DNA from 3 places in the Kitasatospora sp. NPDC056181 genome. Region 1 is predicted to be linked to each of the others. Evidence: predicted binding sites of a transcription regulator. Region 1 holds the regulator's gene; each other region holds the start of a gene.
The links. Region 1 encodes HrcA, which represses chaperone genes, less so after heat shock. Its sites were predicted from a motif close to TTNGCACTCNGNNNNNCNGAGTGCNAA; they were not measured.

Region 1 (9,921 bases):
TCGCACGGTGTTCTGACGCACGGTGTCGGTCGGGGCGTACGGCCGCATGCTAGCCGAGCCGCCCGGTCGCCTGCTGGTACTCCTGCAGGTGCTTCCAGCGGACCACCCGGACCGCGAAGACCTCGCCCTCGTCCTCGAAGTCCTCGGTGATCAGGGAGACCGCGAGGATGACGAAGCCGATCATCCAGCGCTTGGTCAGCCGCCAGGTGTGCGGACGGCTGACGTCCTTCTTGCGGATCACCCGCAGGGCCATGATCCCCTTGCCCACGCTGAAGCCGGCGATGCGGGCGAGCAGCACCTGGTTGACGAAGGAGACGCCGAGACCGACCAGCAGCAGCGCCACGAAGTAGGGCACCGCCGGGCCGGTCGCGTGGGCCGCGTGCCCGGCCGCGTGGGCGGTCTGCTTCGGGTGGCTCGCCGCGTTGGCGGCGACGAAGCCCAGGACGACGGCGAGCGCGCAGTCGATGAGGATGGCGGGGTAGCGCCGGAAGCCGCTCGCCTCCTTGGGCTTCGGCACCGGGGCGGCGTACGGGTGCGGCTGCGGCTGCTGCCCGTACTGCTGCTGCGGCTGCTGGTACTGCGGGGCCTGCTGCTGCGGCTGCGGCTGCTGCCCGTACTGCTGCTGCTGCGGGTACGGCTGCTGGTACTGCGGGGCCTGCTGCTGCGGGTACGGCTGCCCGCCGTAGGGGTTCTGGCCGTACGGGTTCTGGCCGTACGGCGGCTGCTGACCGTACTGCTGCTGCCCGTACGAACCCGGTGGGTATCCCTGCGCCATTTCCGTGCCCCCGTGAATGCGGTGATCAAGAACAGCCCCGCATCCTACTCACCGCCCGGAGCGGGAAGTCGGCCCGTCCGACTTCCCGCTCCGTGACCCGTCCGCCCGCCCGCGGCTACTCCCAGGGCAGCGGCGGCGCGATCTTGGCCGGGGTCCCGGCCAGGGCCTCCAGGGCGATCCGGACGCCCTCGGCGAGCTGCGGGTCCTCCCCGGCCGCGTACTGGTGCGGCGCGATCGGCACCTCCACGTCCGGGTCGACGCCGTGGTTCTCCACGCCCCAGCCGTAACCCTCCAGCCAGAAGGCGTACTTGGGCTGGGTCACCAGGGTGCCGTCGACCAGGCTGTACCGGCTGTCGATGCCGATCACCCCGCCCCACGTCCGGGTGCCGACCACCGGGCCGATCTTCAGCGCCTGGATCGCGGCGTTGACGATGTCGCCGTCCGAGCCGGAGTACTCGTTGGCCAGCGCCACCACCGGGCCGCGCGGGGCGTCGCCGGGGTACGGCACCGGGCTGGCGATGTCCCGGGCGACGTCCCAGCCGACGATCCGGCGGGCCAGCTTCTCGATCACCAGCTGCGAGGTGTGGCCGCCGCGGTTCTCCCGGATGTCGACGATCACGCCCTCCTTCGCCATCTCCGACCGCAGGTCGCGGTGGATCTGCGCCCAGCCGGCCACCTGCATGTCGGGGACGTGCAGGTAGCCGAGCCGGCCGCCGGACAGCTCGCGGACGGCGGCCCTGCGCCCGGCCACCCAGTCGTGGTAGCGCAGCGGCTCGTCGTCGGCCAGCGGGACGACCACCGGGTGGCGCTGGTCGGTGCCGTCCTTGCCGGCCACGGTCAGCTCGACCGGCTGCCCGGCCGTGCCGGCCAGCAGCGGCGCCGGGCCGGTGACCGGGTCGACCGGGCGGCCGTTGACGGCCAGGAGCGCGTCGCCCGGGCGGACGGCGGCGCCCGGTGCGGCCAGCGGCGAGCGGGCCCGCGGGTCGGAGGACTCGCCGGGCAGGATCCGGGCGATCCGCCAGACGTCGCCGTCCTTGACCAGGTCGGCGCCGAGCTTGCCCTGCCGGCGGGCCGCCTCGGTGTGGACGCCGTGCGGAATGACATAGGCGTGCGAGGCGCCCAGCTCGCCGTGCACCTCCCAGAGCAGGTCCACCAGGTCGTCCTTGGAGCCGAGCCGCTCCACCAGCGGCCGGTAGCGCTCCAGCACGCCGGCCCAGTCGATGCCGCCGAGGTCGGGGCGCCAGAAGTTGTCACGCATCAGGCGGCCGTTCTCGTCGTACATCTGCCGCCACTCGGCCGCGGGGTCGACGGTGACCCGCAGCCTGGCGAGGTCGACGTCGATCTCGTCGTCCTCACCGGCCGCCTTGTGGTCGGCGGGGACGATCCGCAGCCCGCCCTCGTCGAGGACGGCCAGCCGGGTGCCGTCGCCGCTGACCGCGAACCCGTCCAGGCCGTCGACCAGCTGCTCGGCGCGGCGCTTGCGGAAGTCGAACCGCTCCAGGGCCGGGCGCGGGCGCTCGTCCTCCAGGGAGGCCGCCTCGTCCCCGAGCTCGCCGATCAGCGGGACCCTCGTCCAGAGCACGCCGTCCTTGGCCGCCCTCAGCAGGCCGAACCGGCCGCCCTCGACCGGGAAGGGGATGATCCGGTCGGCGATGCCGTCCAGGTCGACCCGGGTGGCCGGCGGCGCGTCGGGGGCGCCCTCGTCGCCGTCCGCCTTCTTGCCCCGCGGCTCGTCCTCCTCGCCGCCGACCGGCCGGCCCGCCCGCTGCGGCCCGAACGGGGACGGCGTGTCGGCGGCCAGCGTGATCAGGTACGGGCGGCAGCCGTTGGGGAACGACAGGTCGAAGACGTGCGAGTCGTAGACCGGGTCGAAGTTGCGCACCGAGAGGAACGCCAGGTGCTTACCGTCCGCGGTGAACGCCGGCGAGCTGTCGAAGAACCGCTGCGGGGTGACCTCGCTGACCGTCCGGGTGGCCAGGTTGGCCAGCACGATCTGCCGCAGCGAGAAGGCGCCCAGGCCCGCCGCCGGCTGCGACCAGGCCAGCCAGGCCGAGTCCGGGCTGAACGCCAGCCCGCTGACCTCGCCGTCGGTGCTGCGGGCCAGCTCGTGCACGGCCCCGTCGGCGAGCGTGACCAGCAGCACCCGGCCGTCGTGCGAACCGACCGCCGCCTGCTTGCCGTCCGGCGAGACCAGCAGGCCGCGGACCCGGCCAAGCCGCCCGGCGGCCAGCCGGCGGCGCTCGGCGCCCAGCACGGCCGGGGCGTACTCCAGCGCGTCCTCGCCCTCGGCGTCGGTCACCCAGAGCACGCCCTGGCCGCCGTCGTCGCCCGGCACCACCCGGGCCAGCCGGCCGCGCACGCCGGGCGTCTCGTCCAGCACCCGGGCCGGGCCCTCCCGGTGGGTCAGCCAGTGCACGGTGCCGCGGACCACGACGGCGCCGGCCCGGCCGGTGCGGTCGGGGGCGGCGCCCTCCAGCCAGTGCGCGGCCGGCACCGGGCGGGGGCGTCGCCCGGCCCGCGGCCCGGCCAGCCGGACGTCCAGCCGGCGCGGCCCGGCGGTCCCCGGGTCGTCCGGGTCGTCCAGGCCGTCCAGCAGCCAGAGGTCGCCGGCCCGGTGCCAGACCACCCGGGTGCCGTCGGTGGCGGCGTTGCGGGCGTAGAAGCCCTCCGGTGAGGTGGTGTGACGGCGCAGCCCGCTGCCGTCCGGGAGGCTGGAGTACAGCTCGCCGACGCCCTCGTGGTCCGAGAGGAAGGCGATGCGGGAACCGCCGGCCCCGCCCACCCAGAGCGGGGAGTCGAGCTGTCCGTCGAGGCCCTCGTGGACGCGGACGAACTCGTCGCGGCCGATCCAGAGCTTGCCGGCCTGGCCGCCCCGGTACCGCTTCCACCAGGCAGGGTCCCGGTTGTTCGCCGAGACGAGCAGCACCCGGTCGCCGTCCGGCTCGAACGCCAGGCCCCCGACCGGCCCGTACGGCAGCCGGTCCGGTTCGCCGCCGTCCAGCGGCACGGCGTACGCCCAGGTGCGGCGCAGGGTGGCCTCGCCCGCGGTGGTGGTGGCGATCGGGCGGCCGTCGGCCGTCCAGCCCTGGAGCCGGGTCTGGTCGCTGCCCCAGTACGTCAGCCGCCGGGACGGGCCGCCGTCCACCGGCGCGAGGTGCACCTCGGGCGCGCCGTCGCGGGTGGAGGTGAAGGCGATGTGCCGCCCGTCCGGGGAGAACCGCGGTCTGCGGACCGGGACGTGATCGGCCGTCAGCCGCCAGGCCCGGCCGCCGTCGAGCGGGGCGAGCCAGACGTCGTCCTCGGCCACGAAGGTGACCAGGTCACCGTGGAGGTGCGGGTGGCGCAGGTAGGCGCCGGCAGGGGTGCTCACGGTTTCACTCACGCGGCCAGCCTAGGCACGTCCGCACACGACGCACCGGCTTTTCCGCAACAGCGGCCCCGCGCGGGGGACGATCCCCGCGCGCCCGGGCCGCACGCGCCCCGGTGCCCGCTCAGGCCCAGCGGCCGGTGCGGCCCAGCAGCAGGGCGCCGGCGGCCACGCCCGCCGTGGAGGTGCGCAGCACCGAGGGGCCGAGCCGGTACGGCCCGGCGCCGGCCTCGGCGAAGGCGGCCAGCTCGTCCGGGGAGACCCCGCCCTCGGGGCCGACCACCAGCACGATGTCCCCGGCCTCCGGCAGGGCGGCGGCGGCCAGCGGCTCGGCGCCCTCCTCGTGCAGCACCGCGGCGAGCGCGGCACCGGCCAGGACCGGCGCCAGCTGCCGGGTGGTCATCAGCTCGCGTACCTCGGGGAAGCGCAGCCGGCGGGACTGCTTGCCCGCCTCGCGGGCGGTGGCCCGCCACTTGGCGAGCGCCTTGGCGCCGCGATCGCCCTTCCACTGGGTGATGCAGCGGGAGGCGGCCCAGGGGATCACCACGTCCACGCCGACCTCGGTCATGGTCTCCACGGCCAGCTCGCCGCGGTCGCCCTTGGGCAGTGCCTGGACGACGACGATCCGCGGCGCCGGGCCGGGCTCCCGCCGGACGGCGGCCACCGTCACGTCGACGGCGTCCTTGCCGTGCACCGCCGTCACCGTGCCGTCCACGCCGAGCCCCAGCCCGTCCGCGAGGGTCACCGCCTCCCCCGGCTGCAGCCGCTTCACGGCGGCGGCGTGCCGCCCCTCCGGGCCGTCCAGCCGGACCACCGCGCCGGGGGCGGCGGTGGCGAGCTGCGCGGTCTCGACGACGAACACGGGCGCGGTCATGGCGATGTCCTGGAGATCGGGGTCCGGGGCCGGGCGGGCCCGCGGAGGAAACGACGGCGCCCGGCGACCCTGTCGGGGATCACCGGGCGCCGGTGCGGTCAGCGGCCGTTGAAGGCGTCCTTCAGCCGGGAGAACAGCCCCTGCTGGCCCGGCGCGAACTGGCCGGAGGGCCGTTCCTCGCCGCGCAGCACCGCCAGGCGGCGCAGCAGCTCCTCCTGCTCGGCGTCGAGCTTGGTGGGCGTCTGCACCTCGACATGCACTATCAGGTCGCCCCGGCCGCCGCCGCGCAGGTGGGTGATGCCGCGGCCGTGCAGCGGGATCGACTGGCCGGACTGGGTGCCGGGCCGGATGTCGACCTCCTCCAGCCCGTCCAGGGTCTGCAGCGGCACCTGGGTGCCGAGCGAGGCGGCCGTCATCGGGATGGTGACGGTGCAGTGCAGGTCGTCGCCGCGGCGCTGGAACACCGTGTGGCTGGTCTCGGCGATCTCGACGTAGAGGTCGCCGGCGGGGCCGCCGCCGGGGCCGACCTCGCCCTCGCCGGCCAGCTGGATCCGGGTGCCGTTGTCGACACCGGCCGGGATCTTGACCGTCAGGGTGCGGCGGGCGCGGACGCGGCCGTCGCCGGCGCACTCCGGGCACGGGGTCGGCACGACGGTGCCGAAGCCCTGGCACTGCGGGCAGGGGCGGGAGGTCATGACCTGGCCCAGGAAGGACCGGGTGACCTGGGAGACCTCGCCCTTGCCGCGGCACATGTCACAGGTCTGCGCGGAGGTGCCGGGGGCGGCGCCCTCGCCGCTGCACGTGGTGCAGGTGACGGCCGTGTCGACCTGGAGTTCCTTGGTGGTGCCGAAGGCGGCCTCCTCCAGGGTGATCTCCAGCCGGATCATGGCGTCCTGGCCGCGCCTGGTCCGGGAGCGCGGGCCGCGCTGGCCGGAGGCGGCGCCGAAGAAGGCGTCCATGATGTCGGAGAAGCCGAAGCCCGCCGCGCCTGCGCCGAAGCCGCCCGCCCCGCCGCCGCCCGGCGACAGGGGGTCGCCGCCGAGGTCGTAGACCTGGCGCTTCTGCGGGTCGGAGAGCACCTCGTAGGCGGCGTTGATCTCCTTGAACCGCTCCTGCGTCTTCGGGTCCGGGTTGACGTCCGGGTGCAGTTCGCGTGCCAGGCGCCGGAACGCCTTCTTGATCTCGTCCTGCCCCGCATCCCGTCGGACGCCGAGTACCGCGTAGTAGTCCGTGGCCACCAAATGCTCCGCTTGTTCCGCCTGTAGAAGTGCTGCGACTGGAACCACCGCCGGAATTCCGACGGCGGCCTTTTCCTACGACTCGGCCAGGATCTGGCCCACGTACCGTGCCACCGCTCGCACCGCCCCCATTGTGCCCGGGTAGTCCATCCGGGTCGGACCGATCACACCCAGTTTGGCCACGCTCTCGTCGCCCGAACCGTAGCCCACGGAGACGATCGAGGTGGAATTGAGCCCTTCGTACGCGTTCTCCCGGCCGATCCGGACCGTCATCCCGGCGTCGGCCGTCTCACCCAGGAGGCGGAGCAGGACGACCTGCTCCTCCAGCGCCTCCAGCACCGGCTGGATGGTGAGCGGGAAGTCGTGCCCGAAGCGGGTCAGGTTGGCCGTGCCGGCCAGCATGATCCGCTCCTCGTTCTGCTCGGCGAGCGCCTCGAAGAGCGTCGCCAGGACGGTGGTGACGGTCGGCCGGTCGGCCGCCTCGAACTGGGACGGCAGTTCCTCCAGCAGTCCGGGGACGTCGGGCAGGCGCTGCCCGGCGGCCCTCGTGTTGACCTTGGCCCGCAGGTCGGCCAGGACGGTCTCGCCGACCGTGCCCGGACAGTCCACGAGCCGCTGCTCGACCCGGCCGGTGTTGGTGATCAGGACCAGCATCACCTTGGCCGGGGCGAGCGCCACCAGTTCGATGTGGCGCACGGTGGACCGGGAGAGCGAGGGGTACTGGACCACCGCGACCTGCCGGGTGAGCTGGGCGAGCAGCCGGACCGTGCGGGCGACGACGTCGTCCAGGTCGACCGCGCCGTCCAGGAAGTGCCGGATCGCCCGCCGCTCGGGCGCGCTCATCGGCTTGACCTCGGCCAGCCGGTCGACGAACAGGCGGTACCCCTTGTCGGTGGGGATCCGCCCGGCGCTGGTGTGCGGCTGGTGGATGTAGCCCTCCTCCTCCAGCGCCGCCATGTCGTTGCGGACGGTGGCCGGCGACACGCCGAGGCTGTGCCGCTCCACCAGGGCCTTGGACCCGACCGGCTCCTCGGTGCCCACGTAGTCCTGGACGATCGCGCGAAGCACCGCGAGCTTGCGGTCGTCGAGCTGGCGCACCTCACCGGCCATGGGGCACGCACCTCCGTCTTCGCACGTTGTCCGATGTGACATGTGTCCGTTCGTCCTGCTGCGGGCCCCGATGGCGGGCCCCGGCTTTGGCACTCTGAACACACGAGTGCCAGAACCGTACCTGCCAGTGTAAGGCCCGGGTCCGACGGCAGGAACGGCCCGGCGGGAGTGATCCTGCCCGCACTCCGCGGCGCGCGGGTGATGCCCCGCGCCCGTCCGGGTGGGAGCATCGATAGCGGACGGCGAACAGAGGAGCAGAGATGTCGACCTCGGGCCAGCACACCCGCTTCGCACCGGACCGCGGCCTGACCGGCCGGATGGTCGGGACGATGTTCGTGATCGGGCTGCTGTACGTCGGATTCACCGGCCTGCTGATCGTGCTGCTGCGCGGGGCCTGGCCGCTGATCGTGCTGCTCTCCGGCGGTCTGTTCGTGGCCCAGTTCTGGTTCAGCGACCGGATCACCGAACGGGCGATGGGCGCGCACCGGGTCACCCCGGAGCAGTACCCCCAGTTGCACGGCACCGTCGACCGGCTCTGCGCACTGGCCGACATGCCCAAGCCCCGGGTGGCGGTCGCCGACAACGACATGCCGAACGCCTTCGCGACCGGCCGCAACCCGCAGAACGCCGTGGTCTGCGTGACCACCGGGCTGCTGCGGCGACTGGAGCCGGAGGAGCTGGAGGGCGTGCTCGCGCACGAGCTGTCGCACGTCGCCCACCGGGACGTCGCGGTGATGACGATCGCCGGGTTCCTCGGGGTGCTGGCCGGGGCGATGACCCGGATCGCGATGTACGGCGGCTTCATGGGCGGCGGCCGCAACAACAACGACTCCAACGCGGCGATCATCGCGCTGATCATCCCGCTGGTGTCGGTGGTGGTCTACGCGATCAGCTTCCTGCTGACCCGGCTGCTCTCCCGCTACCGCGAGCTGGCGGCCGACCGGGCCGCGGCCCAGCTGACGGGCCGGCCCAGCGCGCTCGCCTCGGCCCTGACCAAGGTGACCGGCCAGATCGCCGCCATCCCCACCAAGGACCTGCGCCAGGCGCAGCCGTACAACGCCTTCTACTTCGCCCCGGCGCTGAGCGCCCGGGACGCCGCCACGCAGCTGCTCTCCACCCACCCGTCGCTGGAGCGGAGGCTGGAGCAGCTCGCGAAGATGTCGGCCGGGCTCGGCCACTGACACCACCCTCCGGAAGGGACCGCCGTGGGATTCCTGGACACGCTGTTCGGCCGCACCAAGCCGGTCAGGCCCGACCTCGACCAGCTGTTCGGCGTGCCGTCGGCCGCGCTGACCCTGGAGGCGGCGGCCGGGTTCCGGCCCACCGGCGTCGGGTCGGTCTGCTTCGCCTCCGTCGAGGGCGGCGCCTTCGGCGAGGTCGAACGGCAGGTGCGGGCGCTGCTGGACGCCGACGCCGGGCGCGGCGGCGTCCCGGTGGAGGCCTCCAAGGACGCGTACGGCTACTCCTGGCTGCTCGCCCGGCACAGCCCCGAGGAGCTGCCGGACCTGGTCAACGACCTGCACGCGGTCAACAGCGAGCTGGAGGCGAACGGCTTCGGGCCGCAGCTGCTCTGCTCGCTGGTCGCCTTCCGCGACCCCGAGGGGCGGCCACTGGCCCTGGTCTACCTGTACAAGCGCGGCACGTTCTACCCGTTCGCGCCGGTGCCGGGCGGCGGGGAGAAGCGCAACAGCCCGCTGGAACTGCAGGTCAACGCCATGCTCGGGAACGACCTGCGGCTGGAGAAGGACCTCACCCGCTGGTTCCCGGTCTGGGGCGCGCCGGGCCTGTGACGGCCGGCCCTGTGACGGTCCGGCCCGTGACGGCCGCGCCGCCGGCGGTAATTCGCTGGCCCGCGGACCCGGGGGCGCCCTAGGGTCCGGCCGTGATCAACTGGACCGAGATCGAGACCGCGCAGCCCTCCCCCGAGCTGCTGGCCGCGGTGAGCGGGGCACTGCGCTCCCCCGACCCGCAGACCCGCGACTGCCTCGCCTACGAGCAGCTGTGCCGCTGGATCCCGCTCCTCGCACCGCCGGAGCTGTACGCGCTCGGCGACGAGATGGCCGAACGGCTGACCGACCCCGAGATCCAGGCCCGGACCTTCGCCCCGCTGATCCTCGCCGACCTCGTCGACGCCGGCGCCTACCGCCCCGCCTGGCTGGAGGCCTTCGCCCGCTGGTACCCCGCCGAGACGGACCTGCGCGGGTGGGACCGGGAGCTCGGCTGGCTGCACGCGGTCGCGCACGGCGCCGACCTGCTGGCCGCCCTCGGCCGCAGCCCGCTGGTCACCGACCCCGAGCCGCTGCTGGAGCTGGCCGCCGCCCGGCTGCTGGCCCCCACCGACCACGTCTGGGACGCCATGGAGGACGACCGGCTCGGCCGCGCCGTCGCCCTCGTCCTCACCCGGCCCGGGCTGACCGAGCGGCAGGCGCTGGCCTGGCTCGACCCGATCGCCGCCCAGCCCCCGCGCCGCCCCACCGCGACGGCCCCCGGCGTCGCCGCGACCCTCTCCAACACCCTGCGGACCCTGCGGGCGGTGTACGTGCTCGCCGACCGGGGC
Region 2 (9,921 bases), on a different contig from region 1:
GCCTGGCCGGCGAGCCGTTCACGGTGGCCACCGACGCGCGCCGCAAGGAGGTCTACTGGGCCTCGTACGACGCCGACGGCCGCCGCACCGAGGGCCCCGCGGTGGACCGCCCGGCCGAGCTGACGCCGCATCCGCGCGCGGTCGGCGCCGGCGCCCTGCTCTACCCGGACGCCTTCCCGGGCGCGCACGGGCCCGAGCACGTCTCGGCCGGCGCGCTGGCCGGCTTCGCCGCCGCCGAGCTGGCCGCGGGCCGAGAGCTGCTGCCCAACGTGCCGCTCTACCTGCGCCGCCCGGACGCCCAGGTCCCGGCCGGCTACAAGGCGGTGCTCCCGGCGTGACCGGTCCGAGCAGCGCGACCCGCCCCGCCGGCGCGGCCGCCACCGCCACCCTGCGCCCGATGCGCTGGTGGGACATCGCCCCGGTGATGGAGCTGGAACTGGAGCTCTTCCCGGAGGACGCCTGGTCCACCGGGATGTACTGGTCCGAGCTGGCCGAGGCCCACCCCGGTGGCACCCGCCACTACACCGTCGCCACCACCGCCGACGGCGCGATCGTCGGCTACGCCGGGCTGATGGTGGTGGCCGGCGAGGGCGACGTGCAGACCATCGCCGTCGACCACCGCCACCAGGGCACCGGCCTCGGCGCGGCACTGCTGGCCGACCTCGTCCGGGAGGCCGCCCGGCGCGGCTGCACGGAACTGCTGCTGGAGGTGCGGGTCGACAATCCGCGCGCCCAGCGGCTGTACGAGCGGTTCGGCTTCGAGCCGGTCGGCATCCGTCGCGGTTACTACCAGCCGGCCAACGTCGACGCGCTGGTCATGTGCCTCCACCACCCAAGCACCGAACCGAAGGACCTGAAGGAAACCCGCCATGGCTGACGAACCGCTCGTCCTCGGCATCGAGACCTCCTGCGACGAGACCGGTGTCGGCATCGTGCGCGGCACCACGCTGCTCGCCGACGCGGTCGCCTCCAGCGTCAACGACCACGCCCGGTTCGGCGGTGTGGTGCCCGAGATCGCCAGCCGCGCGCACCTGGAGGCGATGGTCCCGACCATCCAGCGCGCCCTGGACACCGCCGGCGTCAAGGCGAGCGACCTGGACGGCATCGCCGTCACCGCCGGCCCCGGCCTGGCCGGCGCGCTGCTGGTCGGCGTCAGCGCCGCCAAGGCCTACGCCTGGGCGCTGGACAAGCCGCTGTACGGGGTCAACCACCTCGCCTCGCACATCTGCGTGGACCAGCTGGAGCACGGCCGGCTGCCCTCGCCCACGATGGCCCTGCTGGTCTCCGGCGGCCACTCCTCGCTGCTGCTCAGCGAGGACATCACCAGCGACGTCCGCCCGCTCGGCGCGACCATCGACGACGCGGCCGGCGAGGCCTTCGACAAGGTGGCCCGGGTGCTCGGCCTGGGCTTCCCCGGCGGCCCGGTGGTCGACCGCACCGCCCGCGAGGGCGACCCGAAGGCGATCGCCTTCCCGCGCGGCCTGAGCGGCCCGAAGGACCCGGAGTACGACTTCTCGTTCTCCGGCCTGAAGACCGCCGTCGCCCGCTGGGTGGAGGCCAGGCGCCGGGCCGGTGAGGAGGTGCCCGTCGCGGACGTGGCGGCGTCCTTCCAGGAGGCGGTCACCGACGTGCTGACCCGCAAGGCGGTCAAGGCCTGCCGGGAGAACGGCGTCGACCACCTGATGATCGGTGGCGGGGTGGCGGCCAACTCTCGGCTGCGCGAGATGGCCCAGCAGCGCTGCGACAAGGCCGGTATCCGGCTGCGGGTGCCGCGTCCGGGCCTGTGCACCGACAACGGTGCGATGGTCGCCGCGCTCGGCGCCGAGATGGTCTGGCGCGACCGCGCGCCGTCCTCCTTCGACCTCTCGGCCGACTCCTCGCTGCCCGTCACCGAGGTCCACGTCCCCCACACCGACTTCCACGGCCAGGCCTACCAGGCGCTGGGCGGGGAGAAGTGACCACCACCGCCGCCATGTGGGAGGCCCGGGCCGCCGACGGGCGCGGCGCGGAGCTGGCCGAGTGGGTGCGGGAGACCGCGCTGCCCGCGCTGCGCGGCTCGGCCGGCCTGGTCCGCACCGAGCTGTTCGGTGCGCCGGGCGACCGCGTACTGCTCGTCACCTGGTGGACGGGGGAGCCGGTGCCGGTGGCAGAGCCGCCCGCCGGGCTGGTCGGCCGCCCGGTGCACCGCTGGTCCTTCGTCAGCCAGCATGTGGAGTAGCCGCTCGTAAGCCTGTCCGGGAACCGAACACCCGGCCGCTACCGTGCACATAGCTGAGAGACGGCTGGACGGGACCGGGGAGCGCGGCGCGGTGAAGAGGTACGGGCGGGGCAGGGCGAGGACGTACGCGGTGGGGGCGCTGGCCCTGCTGGCCGCCGCCACGGGATGCGGCAGCGGCGGCAGCGGCGGGTCCGGCAAGGCGGCCATGGTCGCCACCACGCCCGCCGCGGCGCAGTCCTCCGGCGCCGCCTCCGGGACGCCCGCCGGCCGGACCCCGGGCGCCACCACGCCCGCCGCGGCGCCGGCCGCCGGGGACGCCGCGGCCTGGGCGAAGTGGAACCTCAAGCCGCTGCCGCCCGCCCCCGCGCCGCCCGCCGACAAGCCGGTGAAGCTCCAACGGACGGGCCCGGTACCGGTGTTCAGCGACGTGAAGACCGCCGACAAGGTCGTCTTCGTCACCATCGACGACGGCGCCGAGAAGGACCCGAAGTTCGTCGAGATGCTGACCGACCTCAAGGTGCCGGTCTCGATGTTCCTGACCCGCGACATCGTCAAGGACAACTACGGCTACTTCAAGCCGCTCCAGGCGCTCGGCAACCACGTCCAGAACCACACCGTGGACCACCCGGTGATGAGCAAGATCCCGGCGGAGAAGCAGAAGTCCGAGATCTGTGACGCCCAGTCCGCGCTCACCCAGCAGTACGGCACCGCGCCGCTGCTGTTCCGCCCGCCGTTCGGGGACGGCGCCAACACGCCGACCCTGAACACCTCCGTGCAGCAGTGCGGCCCGCGGGCCATCGTGCTCTGGCGCGAGTCGATGCAGATCCACGACATGCAGTACCAGGCGGCGGACCAGAAGCTGAAGTCCGGCGACATCATCCTGGCGCACTTCCGCGGCCCGAAGGAGCTCAAGGGCGCGACGATGACGCAGATGTTCGGCGAGCTCCTGGCCCGGATCCAGGAGCAGGGCTTCGCAGTGGCCCGGCTGGAGGACTACATCCAGGCCCCGACCGCCTAGGCTCCCGACCTCCCAGGCCCCCGTCCGCCTGGGTCTCCGACCGCCTACGGCGCCTGGACCGGCCGGCCGAGCATCATCAGCGGGCCGTGGTCGGTGCGGCTGAGGATCACCGTGACGGAGTTCGGGCCGCTCGGCTTCAGCTGGCGGCGCAGCTCCTCCGGGGTGATCGCCATCCCGCGCTTCTTGATCACCACCGTGCCGACCCCCCGCTCGCGCAGCAGCGCCTTCAGCTTCTTGATGTGGAACGGCAGCACGTCGGTGAGCTCGAAGGCGTGCGCGTACGGGGTGGCGACCAGCTCGTCCGAGGTGACGTAGGCGATCTTCGGGTCGATCAGCCGGCCCTTCACCTGCCCGGCCACCTCGGCGACCAGGTGGGCGCGGATCACCGCACCGTCCGGCTCGTACAGGTAGCGGCCGACCGGGCCGGCCGGCGGGTCGGGCAGGTCGCCGCCGACGAGTGAGGCGCCCTGCGGCAGCAGGGTGGCGCGGTGCGGGCGCCGGGCCCCGGTGCCGAACCAGAGCACCGCCTCCTTGACGTCGCCGTGGTCGGAGACCCACTCGGCCTCGGCGTCCGCCGGGACGGCCTCGTGCGGGATGCCGGGGGCCACCTTCAGCGCGCCGACCCGGGTGCGCCGGCCCGCCTCGACCGCCCAGGAGAGCGGCGGGGCGTACGCCTCGGGGTCGAACACCCGGCCGCGCGCGGTGCGGCGGGCAGGGTCGGTGAAGACCGCGTCGAAGCCGGTGACGTCGACGTCGGCGACGTCCGCGCAGCGCACCTCGACCAGGTCGGACAGGCCCAGTGCGGCGGCGTTGGCGGCGGTGGCGGCACAGGCCGCCGGGTCCCGGTCGACCGCGAGCACCTCGATCCCGGCCCGGGCCAGCGCGAGCACGTCCCCGCCGATCCCGCAGCAGAGGTCGGCGAGCCGGCGCACGCCCAGCCCGGCGAAGCGCTGCGCCCGCCACTCGGCGACGCTGCGCCGGGTGGACTGCTCGACCCCGTTGGGCGTGAAGTACATCAGGTCGGCGTCCTCGCCGAACTTGGCCCGCGCCCGCTGCCGCAGCCGGGCCTGGCCGAACGCCGCCGACACCAGCTCCGCGGGGTGCTCCCGCCGCAGCCGGGTGGCCAGCGCCAGCTCCTCCTCGGGGGCGAACTCGCGCAGTTCGGCGAGCAGGGCCTGGCCCTGGGGGGTCAGCAGGGGCTGCAGGTTCTCGGTCTCCACAGGGCCATTCTCGCCGGTCACAGACCGGGCAGGCCCAGGCAGAGCCAGAGCGTGGGCAGGAAGGGTGCCAGGACGGCGGCGACCGGCAGGAGCTCGTACCCGGCCCGCCGGCTGCGGAGCATCACCGGCAGCGGGACGGCGACGCAGGCGGCCGCCGCGGTGAACAGGCCCACGGTGAGGACGACGTCGTGTCCGCCGTGCACGGCCGCGGCGACGGCGAGCGTCAGCAGGAGGACCCCGACCGGGACGGCCGCGAGGAGCAGGAGGGCCACGAGCGCGAGCAGGGCGTCCCGCGGCCGGGACGGTCCGATGCGGACCGGGGTGTTGGCCATGGCGCAAGTCTGGCCCGGGGAGGTCCGTCGCACATGAGTACGGATACTCATCGCGCCGCCCGAAACGCACGGGCGCGCCGTTGGCACTCTGGTTGACTGAGTGCTAACCGCGGCCTATGGTCGTCCTTGGCACTCTCCACCAGGAGAGTGCTAACGCGAAGAAGCGTGTCTGACCCCCGCGACGGCAGATCCGCAGGTTCGCCACTACCCGTTAGACAACCCCGTAATCTCCGAAGGGGAGCTCGGACGTGACCACCAGCAGCAAGGTTGCCATCAAGCCGCTCGAGGACCGCATCGTGGTCCAGCCGCTCGACGCCGAGACCACCACGGCCTCCGGCCTGGTTATCCCGGACACCGCCAAGGAGAAGCCCCAGGAGGGCGTCGTCCTGGCCGTCGGCCCGGGCCGCTTCGAGGACGGCCAGCGTCTGCCGCTCGACGTCGCCGTCGGTGACATCGTCCTGTACTCGAAGTACGGCGGCACCGAGGTGAAGTACCAGGGCGAGGAGTACCTCGTCCTCTCGGCGCGCGACGTTCTCGCCATCATCGAGAAGTAAGCAGCACCGAGAAGTATCAGTCGTTCCAGCCCGCCCCGGATCCGTGTCCCAGTGACAGGGGCCCGGGGCGTGGTTGTTGGTTCACGTAGTCCGGCGGCCGGCGTGCCGTCCGCAGCCCCGAGGGAATAGGGAACATGGCGAAGATCCTGCAGTTCGACGAGGACGCCCGCCGCTCGCTGGAGCGCGGTGTCAACAAGCTGGCCGACACCGTCAAGGTGACCATCGGCCCCAAGGGCCGCAACGTCGTCATCGACAAGAAGTTCGGCGCGCCGACCATCACCAACGACGGTGTCACCATCGCGCGTGAGGTCGAGCTGGACGACCCGTACGAGAACCTTGGCGCGCAGCTCGTCAAGGAGGTCGCCACCAAGACCAACGACGTCGCGGGTGACGGCACCACCACCGCCACCGTGCTGGCCCAGGCCCTGGTCAACGAGGGTCTGCGCAACGTCGCCGCCGGCGCCGGCCCGGCCGCCCTGAAGAAGGGCATCGACAAGGCCGTCGCCGCGGTCTCCGAGCACCTGCTGTCCATCGCCCGCGAGATCGAGGGCAAGGACGACGTCGCCGCCGTCGCGTCCCTCTCCGCGCAGGACACCCAGGTCGGCGAGCTGATCGCCGAGGCGATCGACAAGGTCGGCAAGGACGGTGTCATCACCGTCGAGGAGTCCAACACCTTCGGCGTGGAGCTGGACTTCACCGAGGGCATGCAGTTCGACAAGGGCTACCTCTCGCCGTACTTCGTCACCGACGCCGAGCGTCAGGAGGCGGTCCTGGAGGACCCGTACATCCTGATCAACCAGGGCAAGATCTCCTCCATCCAGGAGCTGCTGCCGCTGCTGGAGAAGATCCTGCAGGGCGGTGCCTCGAAGCCGCTGCTGATCATCGCCGAGGACGTCGACGGCGAGGCGCTGTCCACCCTCGTGGTGAACAAGATCCGCGGCACCTTCAACGCGGTCGCCGTCAAGGCCCCGGGCTTCGGTGACCGCCGCAAGGCGATCCTCGGCGACCTGGCCACCCTGACCGGTGCCACCGTCATCTCCGAGGAGGTCGGCCTCAAGCTCGACCAGGCCGGTCTGGACGTGCTGGGCACCGCCCGCCGCGTGACGATCACCAAGGACGAGACCACCGTCGTCGACGGTGCCGGTGACGCCGAGGCCGTGGCCGGCCGTGTCGCCCAGATCAAGGGCGAGATCGCCAACACGGACTCCGACTGGGACCGCGAGAAGCTGCAGGAGCGCCTGGCCAAGCTGGCCGGCGGCGTCTGCGTCATCAAGGTCGGCGCCGCCACCGAGGTGGAGCTGAAGGAGCGCAAGCACCGCCTGGAGGACGCCATCTCGGCGACCCGTGCCGCGGTCGAGGAGGGCATCGTCGCCGGTGGTGGCGCCTCCCTCGTCCACGCCGCCAAGGTGCTGGAGGGCGGCCTGGGCCTGTCGGGTGACGAGGCGACCGGTGTCGCGGTCGTCCGCAAGGCGCTGGCCGAGCCGCTGCGCTGGATCGCCCAGAACGCCGGCCTGGAGGGCTACGTCATCACCCACAAGGTCGCCGAGCTGGAGGCCGGTCACGGCTTCAACGCGGCCACCGGTGAGTACGGCGACCTGCTGAAGGCCGGCGTCATCGACCCGGTCAAGGTGACCCGTTCCGCGCTGGAGAACGCCGCCTCGATCGCCTCCCTGCTGCTCACCACCGAGACCCTCGTGGTGGAGAAGAAGGAAGAGGAGGCCGACAACGGCCACTCGCACGGCGGTCACGGCCACTCCCACTGACGCCTGATCAGTGACCGGAGGCCCGGTCCCTGCTCCTCCGGGAGCCGGGCCGGGCCTCCGGCGTTGGGCGTGTTCAGCGTTCAACTATCAGGAGAATTTTGCATATGGCAAAGCTTGGCTTATAACTAAGGCATGATCGAGGCCCGCCACCTGCGCGTCCTGCGTGCCGTCGCCCGCACCGGCTCCTTCTCCGCCGCCGCCCGCGAGCTGGGCTGTACGCAGCCCGCCATCAGCCAGCAGATGAAGGCCCTGGAGAAGTCCGTGGACACGCCGCTGGTGGTCCGCTCCGGGCGCGGCATGCAGCTGAGCGAGGCCGGGCGGGTGCTGCTCAAGCATGCCACCGGAATCCTGGCCGGGCTCTCCGCCGCGGAGGAGGAGGTCGCGGCGATCGCCGGACTGCGGGCCGGGCGGGTGCGGCTGGTCTCCTTCCCGACCGCCAGCTCCACCCTGGTGCCGCCGGCCGTCGCCCGGCTGCGGGACGGCCATCCGGGGGTCCGCGTGTCGCTGGTCGAGGCGGAGCCGCCGGAGTCGCTGGCGATGCTGCGCGGCGGCGAGTGCGAGGTGGCGCTGGCCTTCCGCTACCCGCAGGCCCCCGGCGGCGCCCCGGCGCCGGCTGCCCTCCCCGCGCACGGCACGCCGCGCGAGGCGCGGGCCGAGGCCAACCTGGAGGCCCAGCAGCTCAGTGCGGGGACCGACTGGTCCGACCTGGTGGTCACCCCGCTGCTGGACGACCCGCTGGTCGGACTGCTGCCCGCCGCGCACCCGCTGGCCGGGCGGGGCGACGGGCCGGTGGAGCTGGCCGAGCTGGCCGGGGAGCAGTGGATCGCCGGCTGCCCGCAGTGCCGGGGGCACCTGGTGGAGCTCTGTGCGGGGGCGGGCTTCGAGCCCCGGATCGACTTCGCGACCGACGACTACCCGGCGGTGGTCGGCCTGGTGGCGGCCGGGCTCGGGGTTGCGGTGCTGCCGGGGCTGGCGCTGGAGTCGGTGCGCCCTGACGGCGTGTCGGCGGTGCCGGTGCGGACCGCCTCGGGGGCGCCCGCGGTGCGGCAGGTGGTCGCCCTGACCCTGCCGGACCTCGCCGAGGTGCCGGCCGTGGCGCTGATGCTGGAGCGGCTGGCGGGCGCGGCCGCCGGGCGCTGACCCCGGCTCATGCGGCCGTACGCGTCTCCCGGCGCGGAGCGGCCGCCCGGGCGGCGTGAAGCGCCGCGAAGAAACGTTTCTCCACGGCGCGTCGCGGGCGAGCGTCTAGCGCTGCAGCCCCGTCGGCGCGGCCAGCGGCACCTCCACCAGACGGTTGCGCGAGCGTCCCATCATCTCCTCGCGCTCGTCCTCGGTCAGGCCTCCCCAGACGCCGTACGGCTCCCGGACCGCCAGCGCGTGCGCCGCGCACTCGGTGCGTACCGGGCAGCGCATGCAGACCTCCTTGGCGCTGGCCTCGCGCGAACTGCGTGCGGCGCCGCGCTCGCCCTCGGGGTGGAAGAAGAGCGAGCTGTCCACGCCGCGGCAGGCCGCGGAGAGCTGCCAGTCCCAGAGATCGGCGTTGGGGCCGGGGAGGCGGGAGAAATCTGCCATGGCTCATTCCCTTCAGAGGCTCGTCGGCCACGGGCCGGTCACCGGCGGGCTCGGGCGGTGCGGCACGGCGAGGCTTCGATGCGCTGGTGTGGACACCTGGAAATATGACTTACGGCAACTCCATGGACAAGTCACCCACAGAGTGGCACAACAGTCAATGACCATACAAAAGCTATAAAAACGGGCAAAGTGGGCATGGACTTCGGCGGGCGCGGCCGTGGCAATCGGGTGGCCGACGGGCGCACGGCACCGGGCACCGGTGTGCGGGTCGTACGCCGACCGCGCGCGAGCTGCACAAAAGTGCGGCGTGTGCACCGCGATGCGGCTGATCGGTAACGGGTTGGCCACGTACAGTGGTGGAGATGGCCCTGAAAGCCGTAACTCATTCGAGTGACGGTCGTTGGAAGTGCGGAGGCGGTTAGCGGGCGCCGGACGTCGGGAACGATCGCGGGGAAGTTCAGGCGATCGGCACGTAGTCCGTCGCCAATCGGCCGTGTCGGAGAGATTCGTACCAGCCAGGAGGCTCAACGTGACGCGGATCAGCTGCGGAGGACGACGGTCATGACTTCCGTTCTCGTTTGCGACGATTCCCCGCTCGCCCGCGAGGCGCTTCGCCGCGCGGTCGCGACCGTACCCGGTGTCGACCGGGTCACCACCGCGACGAACGGGGAGGAGGTCCTCCGCCGCTGGGTGGCCGACCGCTCCGATCTCGTTCTGATGGACGTCCGGATGCCCGGCCTCGGCGGGGTCGAGACGGTGCGGCGGCTGCTGTCCGCCGACCCGGGTGCGCGGATCATCATGCTCACCGTCGCCGAGGACCTCGACGGCGTCGCCCTCGCGGTGGCAGCCGGCGCCCGCGGGTACCTGCACAAGGACGCCTCGCGCGCCGAGCTGCGGGCCACCGTCACCCAGGCCCTCGCCGACCCGACCTGGCGGCTCGCCCCGCGCCGGCTGCGCAGCCCCGACATGGGTGCCGCGCCGACGCTGACGGCGCGTGAGATCCAGGTGCTGGAGGGCATGAGCCACGGCCGCAGCAACGCCGAGATCGGCCGTGAGCTGTTCCTCTCCGAGGACACCGTGAAGACCCACGCCCGGCGGCTGTTCAAGAAGCTCGGCGCCTCGGACCGCGCGCACGCGGTGGCCCTGGGCTTCCGCTGGGGCCTGGTCCGCTGACCACGGGCGGCGCCGCCGGGCGCGGCGCGCTGCTGGAGGTTCCTCCCGCCGGGGCGTGTGACGTTACGGTC
Region 3 (9,921 bases), on a different contig from region 1:
CCCGCGCTCACGGCGGTAGCGTGCCGGGTAGAACCGGAGCGCGGCCTTCACCGCCACCGTCGGCGTGGTCATCGTCATGCGAAGGTCCCCCTGGTCCTCGGGCGAAACACGGAGAGGCGGCGCTCCGCCTCGGTGGCGACGGCGCGCAGCCGCTCCGCCTCGGTGGCCAGGGAGGTCCGGCCGGCGGCGGTCAGCGCGTACGTGCGCCGGGCCCGGCCGTCCACCACCTCCTCGGCCGCGACCTCGATCAGGCCCTGCTGGAGCAGCCGGTCGAGGGCGCCGTAGAGCGTGCCGGTGCGCATCGCGACCCGGCCGCCGGAGATCGCGGAGACCTCCTGGATCAGCGCGTAGCCGTGCCTGGGAGCGTCGGCCAGTGCGGTGAGCAGAAGCAGCGTGGGCTCCTGCATGGAGCGTTCGGTCATGGAACTACATATATCGTCAAACTACCTATAGGTCCAGCGGAAACCCCGCCCGGGACCCGGCGGACTCCTCCCGGGCCGGGACCAGGTGGACCCCCGGCGGACTCCCGGCACGCCCGGCCACCACAATGGCTCCCATGCCGACCGACGACCTGCTCACCGCCTGGACCGCCCTGCTGCACCGCTGCGGCACGGACACCGACCCCGAGCCGGCCGGGCGGGAGCTGCTGCGCCGCTGGACCGAGCCGCAGCGCCGCTACCACACCGCCGACCACCTGCGGGCGGTGCTGGACCAGGTGGACGCGCTGGCCGGGCACGCCGAGTCCGCGGACACCGTCCGCCTCGCCGTCTGGTTCCACGACGCCGTCTACCGCCCCGACCGCTCCGAGAACGAGGAGCGCAGCGCCGCCCTCGCCGTCCTGGCGCTCACCGGGGCGGGCCTGCCGGAGCAGCAGACCGCCGAGGTCGCCCGGCTGGTCCGGCTCACCGTCACCCACCACCCCGAACCGGGCGACCGCGACGGCGAGGTGCTCTGCGACGCGGACCTCGCCGTCCTCGGCGGCTCCCCCGAGGCGTACGCGGCGTACGCGGCCGCCGTCCGCGAGGAGTACGCCTTCGTGCCGGAGCCGGACTTCAGGGCCGGCCGCGCCGCCGTCCTGCGTCAGCTGCTCGCGCTCCCCGCGCTCTACCGCACCCCCACCGCCCACGCGCGCTTCGACGCCCCCGCCCGCGCCAACCTGGCCGCCGAACTCGGCCGCCTCGAAGGCTGAGAGGCCCAGAGGCCTGGAGGCCCGGAGGCCCGGAGGCCGGGCCCCCGGGCGGCCTGCCCGAAGGCCGGCCGCCCGAAGCGGCTGCGCAGGGCCCGGGCCGCTCGAAGGCCGCGTCAGGAGAGCTGCCCGACGGGCGCCACGACCGCGCCCTCCTTGCCGCAGACCCAGTGCGGCTCCGGCCCCAGTTCGGGCTCGACGCTGAGCGCGTGCGGGTCCCCCTCGGCCGCGCACGCGGCGCAGAGCGGCCAGCGGCCGTACGCCTCCAGCAGCGCGTCCTGGACGTCCTGGGCGACCAGCCCGAGCACGTACTCGGTGCCCTCCGGCCACTGCTCCAGCCACCAGCGGCGGTGGGTCACGGCCGTCTCGACCAGCGACACCACGGCGGCGTCCGCCACGTCCTTCGCGGTCAGGTCGGCCAGGATCAGCGCCCGCGCGTTGTGCAGGGCGGTCTCGATGTCATCAGCGGAAGCCATCCGTCCATTGTCCCAAAGGAGCCGCCCCGATCGGCAGTCCCGCCGGCCCCCGGGGAAACGCCGCACGGGCGGCCCCCCGAAGGGGACCGCCCGTGCGGACGAAGACCAACCGATCCCGGAGGGGATCAGAAGTCCATGTCACCGCCCGGCATGCCGCCGCCGGCGGCCGCGGCGGCCTTCTCCGGCTTGTCGGCGATGACGGCCTCGGTGGTGAGGAAGAGCGCCGCGATGGAGGCGGCGTTCTGCAGCGCGGAACGGGTGACCTTGGCCGGGTCGATGATGCCCTCGGCGATCAGGTCGACGTAGGTGTTGGTGGCCGCGTTCAGGCCGTGACCGGCGGGGAGGTTGCGCACCTTCTCCACCACGACGCCACCCTCGAGGCCGGCGTTGGTCGCGATCTGCTTGATCGGGGCCTCCAGGGCCACGCGGACGATGTTGGCACCGGTGGCCTCGTCGCCCTCCAGCTCCAGCTTGTCGAACGCGACACCGGCCTGCAGCAGGGCGACGCCACCACCGGCGACGATGCCCTCCTCGACGGCGGCCTTGGCGTTGCGGACGGCGTCCTCGATGCGGTGCTTGCGCTCCTTGAGCTCCACCTCGGTGGCCGCGCCGGCCTTGATGACGGCCACGCCGCCGGCCAGCTTGGCGAGGCGCTCCTGGAGCTTCTCGCGGTCGTAGTCCGAGTCGCTGTTCTCGATCTCGGCGCGGATCTGGTTCACGCGGCCGGCGACCTGGTCGCTGTCGCCGCCACCGTCGACGATGGTGGTCTCGTCCTTGGTGATGACCACCTTGCGGGCGGTGCCCAGCAGGTCGATGCCGGCGTTCTCCAGCTTGAGGCCGACCTCCTCGGAGATCACGGTGCCACCGGTGAGGATGGCGATGTCGCCGAGCATGGCCTTGCGGCGGTCGCCGAAGCCCGGGGCCTTGACGGCGACGGACTTGAAGGTGCCGCGGATCTTGTTCACGACCAGGGTCGACAGGGCCTCGCCCTCGACGTCCTCGGCGATGATGACGAGCGGCTTGCCGCTCTGCATGACCTTCTCCAGCAGCGGGAGCAGGTCCTTGACCGAGCCGATCTTGGAGTTGGCGATGAGGATGTACGGGTCCTCGAACGTCGCCTCCATGCGCTCCAGGTCGGTGGCGAAGTAGGCGGAGATGTAGCCCTTGTCGAAGCGCATGCCCTCGGTGAGCTCGAGCTCCAGGCCGAAGGTGTTGCTCTCCTCGACGGTGATGACGCCTTCCTTGCCGACCTTGTCCATGGCCTCGGCGATGAGCTCGCCGATCTGGGTGTCGGCGGCCGAGATGGAGGCGGTGGAGGCGATCTGCTCCTTGGTCTCCACGTCCTTGGCCTGGGCCAGCAGCTGGTCCGAGACGGCGGCGACGGCCTTCTCGATACCGCGCTTCAGGGCCATCGGGTTGGCGCCGGCGGCGACGTTGCGCAGACCCTCGCGGACGAGCGCCTGGGCGAGCACGGTGGCGGTGGTGGTGCCGTCACCCGCGACGTCGTCGGTCTTCTTGGCGACCTCCTTGACGAGCTCCGCGCCGATCTTCTCGTACGGGTCCTCGAGCTCGATCTCCTTGGCGATGGAGACACCGTCGTTGGTGATCGTGGGGGCGCCCCACTTCTTCTCCAGCACGACGTTGCGGCCCTTGGGGCCGAGCGTGACCTTCACTGCGTCGGCGAGCTGGTTCATGCCACGCTCAAGGCCGCGGCGAGCTTCCTCATCAAAGGCGATGATCTTGGCCATCAGAAGTGGTCCTCCGGGACACGGTCGACTGCTCGGACCAAGGGGTGCCCGCGACGGACGGCCCTGGTGTGCGGGGGTCCTTTCCCCTACCGCTCCCGGGGGCCTCACCGACCCGGTCCGCTGTCACTCTCACGCTGTGAGTGCTAACGCCAATGATTAGCACTCTCGGTGGTCGAGTGCAAGCCCAACGGGCAACCCGCGAGCCGTACCGGCCACCCGCCGGACACGGCGGCGGGCCCGTACGACGTGTGTCGCACGGGCCCGCCGCGAAGCAAGAGGCGCACCAGCCGATGGGCCGAGCCGAACTCCTGGGTGCCGGAAAGGTCAGACCGCCGCGCGGACCATGTCCGCCTGCGGGCCCTTCTGCCCCTGAGAGATCTCGAACTCGACCCGCTGGCCCTCCTCAAGGGTGCGGTAGCCGTCCATCTGGATCGCGCTGTAGTGGACGAAGACGTCCGCACCACCGTCGACCGCGATGAAGCCGTAGCCCTTCTCCGCGTTGAACCACTTGACGGTGCCCTGAGCCATTCCGAACTCCCCTAGTGCTGTGCTGGCCCTTCACGCGCCCGCAGGTCGCGGGCGCGGGTCTGTTGAGGCCGGCCCGGGGAACCCCCCCTGGGCGCAGCCGTGCACGCCACAATCCCCACCGGGATCACCGGACGGCGTCCGGCGAAGGGGCGATTGCGTCGACCGCGGCTGAATGTATCCGGATCGACGCCCTCTGCAACAGGGTCAGCAGCCGGGAATTCCCCCGGCCCGTCAAGGGACAGGACGGGCCAAAAGGTCAGAAACCCTCGCATTTTGCGCCGGACATAGCGGACGAATTACCCAAATGCCCTCAAGAATTCTGACATCGGCCTGACATGATTCACGGCCGCGGGCCCTGCGCCGGTCTCAGCGGCCGGACGGACACCGGCGGTACGGGGCGCTACAGGGGCGACGACCGGTGCGAGGGGGAGGGGGAGCCCTCTTCCCGGTCCAGCGACACTCTACTCCGACCGGCCGGGAAACATTCCCGCCGGAATGCGCCGGGAAAAGCGTCGGCCGCCCGCGCGTACGGATTCCCGTACACGCGGACGGCCGGTCCGGCAATGGCGCGGCTCAGCAGCCCCCGGCCACCGCGGGAATGATCGAAACGCTCGCGCCGTCCTTGATCTCGGTGGCCAGGCCCTCCGCGAACCGCACGTCGTCGTCATTGACGTAGACGTTGACGAAACGGCGGAGCTTGCCGGTGTCGTCCAGGACCCGGGCGGCGATCCCGGCGTGGTTCTTCTCCAGGTCGGCGATGACCTCGCCCAGGGTGGCACCCTCGGCGGCCACCTCGGCGGCGCCGCCGGTGTAGGTGCGCAGGATGGTCGGGATGCGGACGTTGGCGCTCATGGGGGTCTCCTTGCGGCGGGGTGACGGCAGGGGTGGAGGGAGTCAGGCGGAGGCGAGGCCGGCGTCGCGGAACGAGGCCAGCGTCGGGCGGATGACGGCGGTCATCCCGGCGTCGGAGACGGCGTCCAGCGTCTTCAGGCCGTCGCCGGTGTTGATCGCGACGGTCTCCTTCGCCGGGTCCAGCTGACCGGTCTCGACCAGCTTCTTCAGCACGCCGACGGTCACCCCGCCCGCGGTCTCGGCGAAGACGCCCTCGGTCCGGGCCAGCAGCTTGATCGCGGCCACCACCTCGGCGTCCGTCACGTCCTCGACGGCGCCGCCGGTGCGGCGGGCGATGTCCAGCACGTACGGGCCGTCGGCCGGGTTGCCGATCGCCAGCGACTTGGCGATGGTGTCCGGCTTGACCGGCCGGATCACGTCGTGGCCGGCCTTGAACGCCGCCGACACCGGCGAGCACCCCTCCGCCTGGGCGCCGAAGATCCGGTACGGCCGGTCCTCGACCAGGCCGAGCCTGATCAGCTCCTGCAGCCCCTTGTCGATCTTGGTCAGCTGCGAGCCCGAGGCGATCGGGATCACGATCTGCTCCGGCAGGCGCCAGCCCAGCTGCTCGCAGATCTCGTACGCCAGCGTCTTGGAGCCCTCGCCGTAGTACGGGCGCAGGTTGACGTTGACGAAGCCCCAGCCCTCGCCGGCCGGGTCGCCGATCAGCTCCGAGCAGAAGCGGTTCACGTCGTCGTAGTTGCCCTCGATGCCGACCAGCTCGCCACCGTAGACACCGGCCATCACGACCTTGCCCTGCTCCAGGTCGTGCGGGATGAACACGCAGGACTTGAAACCGGCCCGGGCGGCCGCGGCGCCCACCGCGCCGGCCAGGTTGCCGGTCGAGGAGCAGGAGAGCGTGGTGAAGCCGAACGCCCGCGCCGCCTCGATCGCACAGGCGACCACGCGGTCCTTGAACGAGTGCGTCGGGTTGCCCGAGTCGTCCTTGATGTGCAGCTGGGCGGTGAACCCGAGCTCGCGGCCCAGGTTGTCCGCCTTCACCAGCGGGGTCCAGCCGGGGTTGAGGTTCGGCTTGCCGGCCACGTCCGCCGGGACGGGCAGCAGTGGTGCGTAACGCCAGATCGACGCCGGACCGGCCTCGATCCGCTTGCGCAGCTCCTCCGCGCCCTCGCTGCCGAAGTCGTAGGCGATCTCCAGCGGCCCGAAGCACTCCAGGCAGGCGAAGCTCGGACCGAGCGGGAAGCGGGTACCGCACTCGCGACAGGACAGGGCGGCGGCGGGGCCGAGGTCAACGGTTGCGGGTGCGACGGTGTCGATAGCCATGATGGCGGAGGCCTCTCTCCTCATCTTCCCCGTGACGCGGACGCGCCACAGGCCGGAATTGGCACCTGTCCCGCCGGGGCCTGTCGACGACAGCCGCGCGAGAAGGTTGCCGGGACGTCAACGGGCCGTTCCCTCAGTCCCTCTGGATGAGCTCTGTGAAGTTGTTGGTCTTGCTCAGCGGCGACCCCGGCGTGCGAAGGTCCGACCGCTGTACGAAGACTGTATCCGAAGGCGCCAACACTGAACGGGACCGTCCGCCACGCGAGATGACGCGTCCCAGCCCGTCCCGTCCGCCCCCTGCCGAGGAGAGACCCGTGCCCGCCGACCCGACCACCGAGCTCCTCCCACAGGCGGCGTCCTGGCTGCGCCGCCGGTCGTGGAGCGCGGCCGACCGTCCGGTGCGCACCCTGCTGGACGCCAAGCAGGCGGCCGGGCGGGCGGGCACCGTCAGCGTCGTCCTCCCCGCCCTGGACGAGGAGGCCACCGTCGGCGACATCGTCCGCACCATCCGCCGCGAGCTGATGGAACGCCTGCCGCTGGTCGACGAACTGGTCGTGGTCGACTCCGGCTCCGCCGACCGCACCGCCGCCGTGGCCGCCGAGGCCGGCGCCCGGGTGGTCCAGCGCGACGAGATCCTCCCGCGGCTGCCCGCCGCCCCCGGCAAGGGCGAGGTGCTCTGGCGCTCGCTGCTGGCCACCAGTGGCGAGATCGTCTGCTTCGTCGACGCCGACCTGCGCGAGTTCGACCCGGCCTTCGTCTCCGGCATCGTCGGCCCGCTGCTCACCGAGCCGGACATCCAGCTGGTCAAGGCCATGTACGACCGCCCGCTCGAAACCGACGGGGCCGTCGTGCCGGCCGGCGGCGGCCGGGTCACCGAGCTGGTCGCCCGCCCGCTGCTCAACCTGCACTGGCCGGAACTGGCCGGTTTCGTCCAGCCCCTGGGCGGCGAGTACGCGGCCCGCCGCTCCCTGCTCGAACGGCTCCCGTTCCCCACCGGCTACGGCGTCGAACTCGGCCTGCTGGTCGACGCCCTGGAGACCGCCGGCCTGGACGCCCTCGCCCAGGTCGACGTCGGCGTCCGCCACCACCGCCACCAGGACGGCCAGGCGCTCGGACGGATGGCCGCCACCATCTACCGGACGGCGCTGGAACGGCTCGACCGCACGCACCGGCTCAAGGCCTCCGCCGACCTGGTGCACCCGCTGCTCACCCAGTTCACCCGCGACCCGCTGACCCGCGCGTTCACCGCCCACACCCACCCGGTCACCGCCCTCGAACGGCCGCCGATGCACACCGTCCCCGAGTACGTGAGCCGCCACTGAGGGGTTTGCGGTCCCGGGCCCCCGGCAACGTAGCAACCATGGGCGATCTCACGACCGAGCGTTCGAGTCAGACCGGCACCGCCCCCGTCCTGGTGGCCTCCAACCGGGGACCGGTGTCGTTCGGCACCGCGGACGACGGCACGCTGACCCTCCGGCGCGGCGGCGGAGGCCTGGTCTCCGGGCTCTCCGCCATCGACGACCCCGACGCCGTCTGGGTCTGCGCGGCCCTCGGCGACGCCGACCGCCGGGCGGCCCGGGAGGCACCGGACGGCCGCCTCGACCGGGCTGGCCACGACGTCGGCGGACAGGCCGTCCGGATGCTGGACATGGACCCCGCGACCTTCGCCCGCGCCTACAACGGCGTGGCCAACTCGACCCTCTGGTTCGTCCACCACCTGCTCTACGCCACCCCGACCGCACCCTCCTTCGACGCCGGGTTCCGCACCGAATGGCAGGCCTACACGGCCTACAACGCCGCCTTCGCCGACGCCCTGGCCGCCGAGGCCGCCCCCGGGGCGGCCGTCCTGGTCCAGGACTACCACCTCTCGCTGACCCCGGCCCTGCTCCGCGCCGCCCGGCCCGACCTGCGGATCGGCCACTTCTCGCACACCCCCTGGGCCCCGCCCGAGTACTTCCGGCTGCTGCCCGACGACGTCGCCGAGGCCGTCCTCACCGGCATCCTCGGCGCCGACCGGGCCGGTTTCCTCACCCGCCGCTGGGCGCTGGCCTTCGCCGACTGCTGCGAGCAGCTCCTCGGCGCCACCGTCGACCGCGCCGCGCTCACCGTCACCCTCCGGGGGCGCACCACCCGGCTCGGCGTCCACGCCCTCGGCGCCGACGCCGAGTTCCTGCGCGAACGCGCCCACCGCCCCGACGTCGACGAACGCCTCGCCGTCCTGCGCGAGGCCGTCGGCGACCGCCGCACCGTCGTCCGGGTCGACCGCACCGAGCTGAGCAAGAACATCGTCCGCGGCTTCCAGGCCTACCGGCACCTCCTGCGGACCCGCCCCGAGTGGCTGGACCGCGTCGTCCACATCGCCTTCGCGTACCCGTCCCGGACCGACCTCGCCGAGTACCGCGACTACACCGCCCAGGTCCAGCAGCTCGCCGCCGAGATCAACGCCGAGTTCGCCACGCCCTCCTGGCAGCCGCTGATCCTGCACGTCGACGACGACTTCCCGCGCTCGCTCGCCGCCTACCGGCTGGCCGACGTCGCCCTGGTCAACCCGATCCGCGACGGCATGAACCTGGTCGCCAAGGAGGTGCCGGTGGTCTCCGACCGGGGCTGCGCCCTCGTCCTGTCCCGCGAGGCCGGCGCGTACGCCGAGCTGGCCGACGACGCCCTGACGGTCAACCCGTACGACGTCATCGCCACCGCGCAGGCCCTGCACAGCGCGCTCACCATGCCCGCCGGGGATCGCGCCGACCGCACGAAGCGCCTCGCCGCCGCCTCGACGGCGCTGCCGCCCCAGCAGTGGTTCCTCGACCAGCTGCACGCCCTGCACGCCCTGGACGCCGGCGGCGACACCGCCGACCCCGACCCCGGCCCCGGACCCGGCCCGGTCAACGAGGCCGGCTGAGCTCCGCCCCCAGCCGCTCCAGCAGCTCCACCACGCCGGCCGGGCCCCCGACCACCAGGTCGGCCCGGTCGGCGAGCTCCCTCACCGGCGCGTCCCCCACCGCGCCGCTGCACACCAGCAGCCCGGCGACGCCCTCCCCGCGCAGCTTCTCCACCGCCGCGAAGGCCGCCACGTCGCCCAGGTCGTCCCCCGCGTAGAGCACCGACCGCGCGCCCCGCTCCCGCAGGAACCCGCTCAGCGCGGCGCCCTTGTCGACCCCCGGCGGCCGCAGCTCCAGCACCAGCCGGCCGGGCTCCACCATCAGCCCGTGCTCCGCGGCCAGCGCCTCCACCGGCGGGCGCAGCAGCTCCATCGTCTCCTCCGGCGCCGCCGTCCGCCGCATGTGCACCGCGAGCGAGCGCCCCTTGTCCTCCACCCACGTCCCGGCCGGCGCTCCGGCCCCCGCCAGCACCTCGTCCAGCACGGCCCGTACCGCGGCGACCCCGGGGTGCACCGGGGGCGCCGTCACCACGCCGTCCTCCCAGCGCTCGGCCCCGTAGTGCCCCAGCACCACCACGCCGTCGATGCCGTCGAACCCCCCGTACTCGACGGCCAGCCCGGCGGGCCTGCCGGTGACCACCACCGTCGCCCCCACCCGCGGCGTCAGCGCGCGCAGCGCCCCCGCCACCCCGGGGTGCGCCCGCGCCCGGCCGGGGTCGGCCACAATCGGTGCCAGCGTCCCGTCGAAGTCCAGCGCCACCACGGCGTCCCGCGGCGAGGCGAGGACCGCCTCCAGCCCCTGGCGTCCGGCGTCCGTCCTCAGCTGCAAACTCTCCTCAAGCCCCATGCCGGGACCCATACCCACCCGTGCCCGCGGAAGCACCCGCCGGGCTACCGGGCCCCCCGGCGGGCCTCCCGGACCCGCCT

Region 2: a site for HrcA is predicted at 4,869-4,895, ahead of groES (co-chaperone GroES). Genes of this name have one in related genera too.
Region 3: a site for HrcA is predicted at 3,567-3,593, ahead of groL (chaperonin GroEL). Genes of this name have one in related genera too.

What each region holds. Positions count from the first base shown of each region.
Region 1 covers NZ_JBHJUK010000053.1:6,527-16,447, forward strand. Annotated here, with positions in the region: gene ACFC1F_RS20870 (RDD family protein) at 50-775, opposite strand; gene ACFC1F_RS20875 (PDZ domain-containing protein) at 891-4,157, opposite strand; gene ACFC1F_RS20880 (16S rRNA (uracil(1498)-N(3))-methyltransferase) at 4,267-5,016, opposite strand; gene dnaJ (molecular chaperone DnaJ) at 5,115-6,254, opposite strand; gene hrcA (heat-inducible transcriptional repressor HrcA) at 6,330-7,364, opposite strand; gene htpX (zinc metalloprotease HtpX) at 7,625-8,545, shown strand; gene ACFC1F_RS20900 (hypothetical protein) at 8,570-9,154, shown strand; gene ACFC1F_RS20905 (DUF2785 domain-containing protein) at 9,247-9,921, shown strand, end outside.
Region 2 covers NZ_JBHJUK010000050.1:43,018-52,938, reverse strand. Annotated here, with positions in the region: gene tsaB (tRNA (adenosine(37)-N6)-threonylcarbamoyltransferase complex dimerization subunit type 1 TsaB) at 1-338, shown strand, start outside; gene rimI (ribosomal protein S18-alanine N-acetyltransferase) at 398-877, shown strand; gene tsaD (tRNA (adenosine(37)-N6)-threonylcarbamoyltransferase complex transferase subunit TsaD) at 870-1,958, shown strand; gene ACFC1F_RS20270 (hypothetical protein) at 1,955-2,218, shown strand; gene ACFC1F_RS20265 (polysaccharide deacetylase family protein) at 2,310-3,236, shown strand; gene ACFC1F_RS20260 (methyltransferase domain-containing protein) at 3,281-4,477, opposite strand; gene ACFC1F_RS20255 (hypothetical protein) at 4,474-4,788, opposite strand; gene groES (co-chaperone GroES) at 5,037-5,342, shown strand; gene groL (chaperonin GroEL) at 5,477-7,105, shown strand; gene ACFC1F_RS20240 (LysR family transcriptional regulator) at 7,238-8,245, shown strand; gene ACFC1F_RS20235 (WhiB family transcriptional regulator) at 8,351-8,677, opposite strand; gene ACFC1F_RS20230 (response regulator transcription factor) at 9,239-9,850, shown strand.
Region 3 covers NZ_JBHJUK010000001.1:225,932-235,852, forward strand. Annotated here, with positions in the region: gene ACFC1F_RS01000 (hypothetical protein) at 1-78, opposite strand, end outside; gene ACFC1F_RS01005 (PadR family transcriptional regulator) at 75-422, opposite strand; gene ACFC1F_RS01010 (hypothetical protein) at 557-1,189, shown strand; gene ACFC1F_RS01015 (hypothetical protein) at 1,303-1,662, opposite strand; gene groL (chaperonin GroEL) at 1,788-3,410, opposite strand; gene ACFC1F_RS01025 (cold-shock protein) at 3,735-3,938, opposite strand; gene ACFC1F_RS01030 (ubiquitin-like small modifier protein 1) at 4,512-4,790, opposite strand; gene thrC (threonine synthase) at 4,833-6,113, opposite strand; SAM riboswitch class I at 6,131-6,266, opposite strand; gene ACFC1F_RS01040 (glucosyl-3-phosphoglycerate synthase) at 6,428-7,435, shown strand; gene ACFC1F_RS01045 (trehalose-6-phosphate synthase) at 7,474-9,015, shown strand; gene otsB (trehalose-phosphatase) at 8,999-9,841, opposite strand; gene ACFC1F_RS01055 (DUF3263 domain-containing protein) at 9,886-9,921, opposite strand, start outside.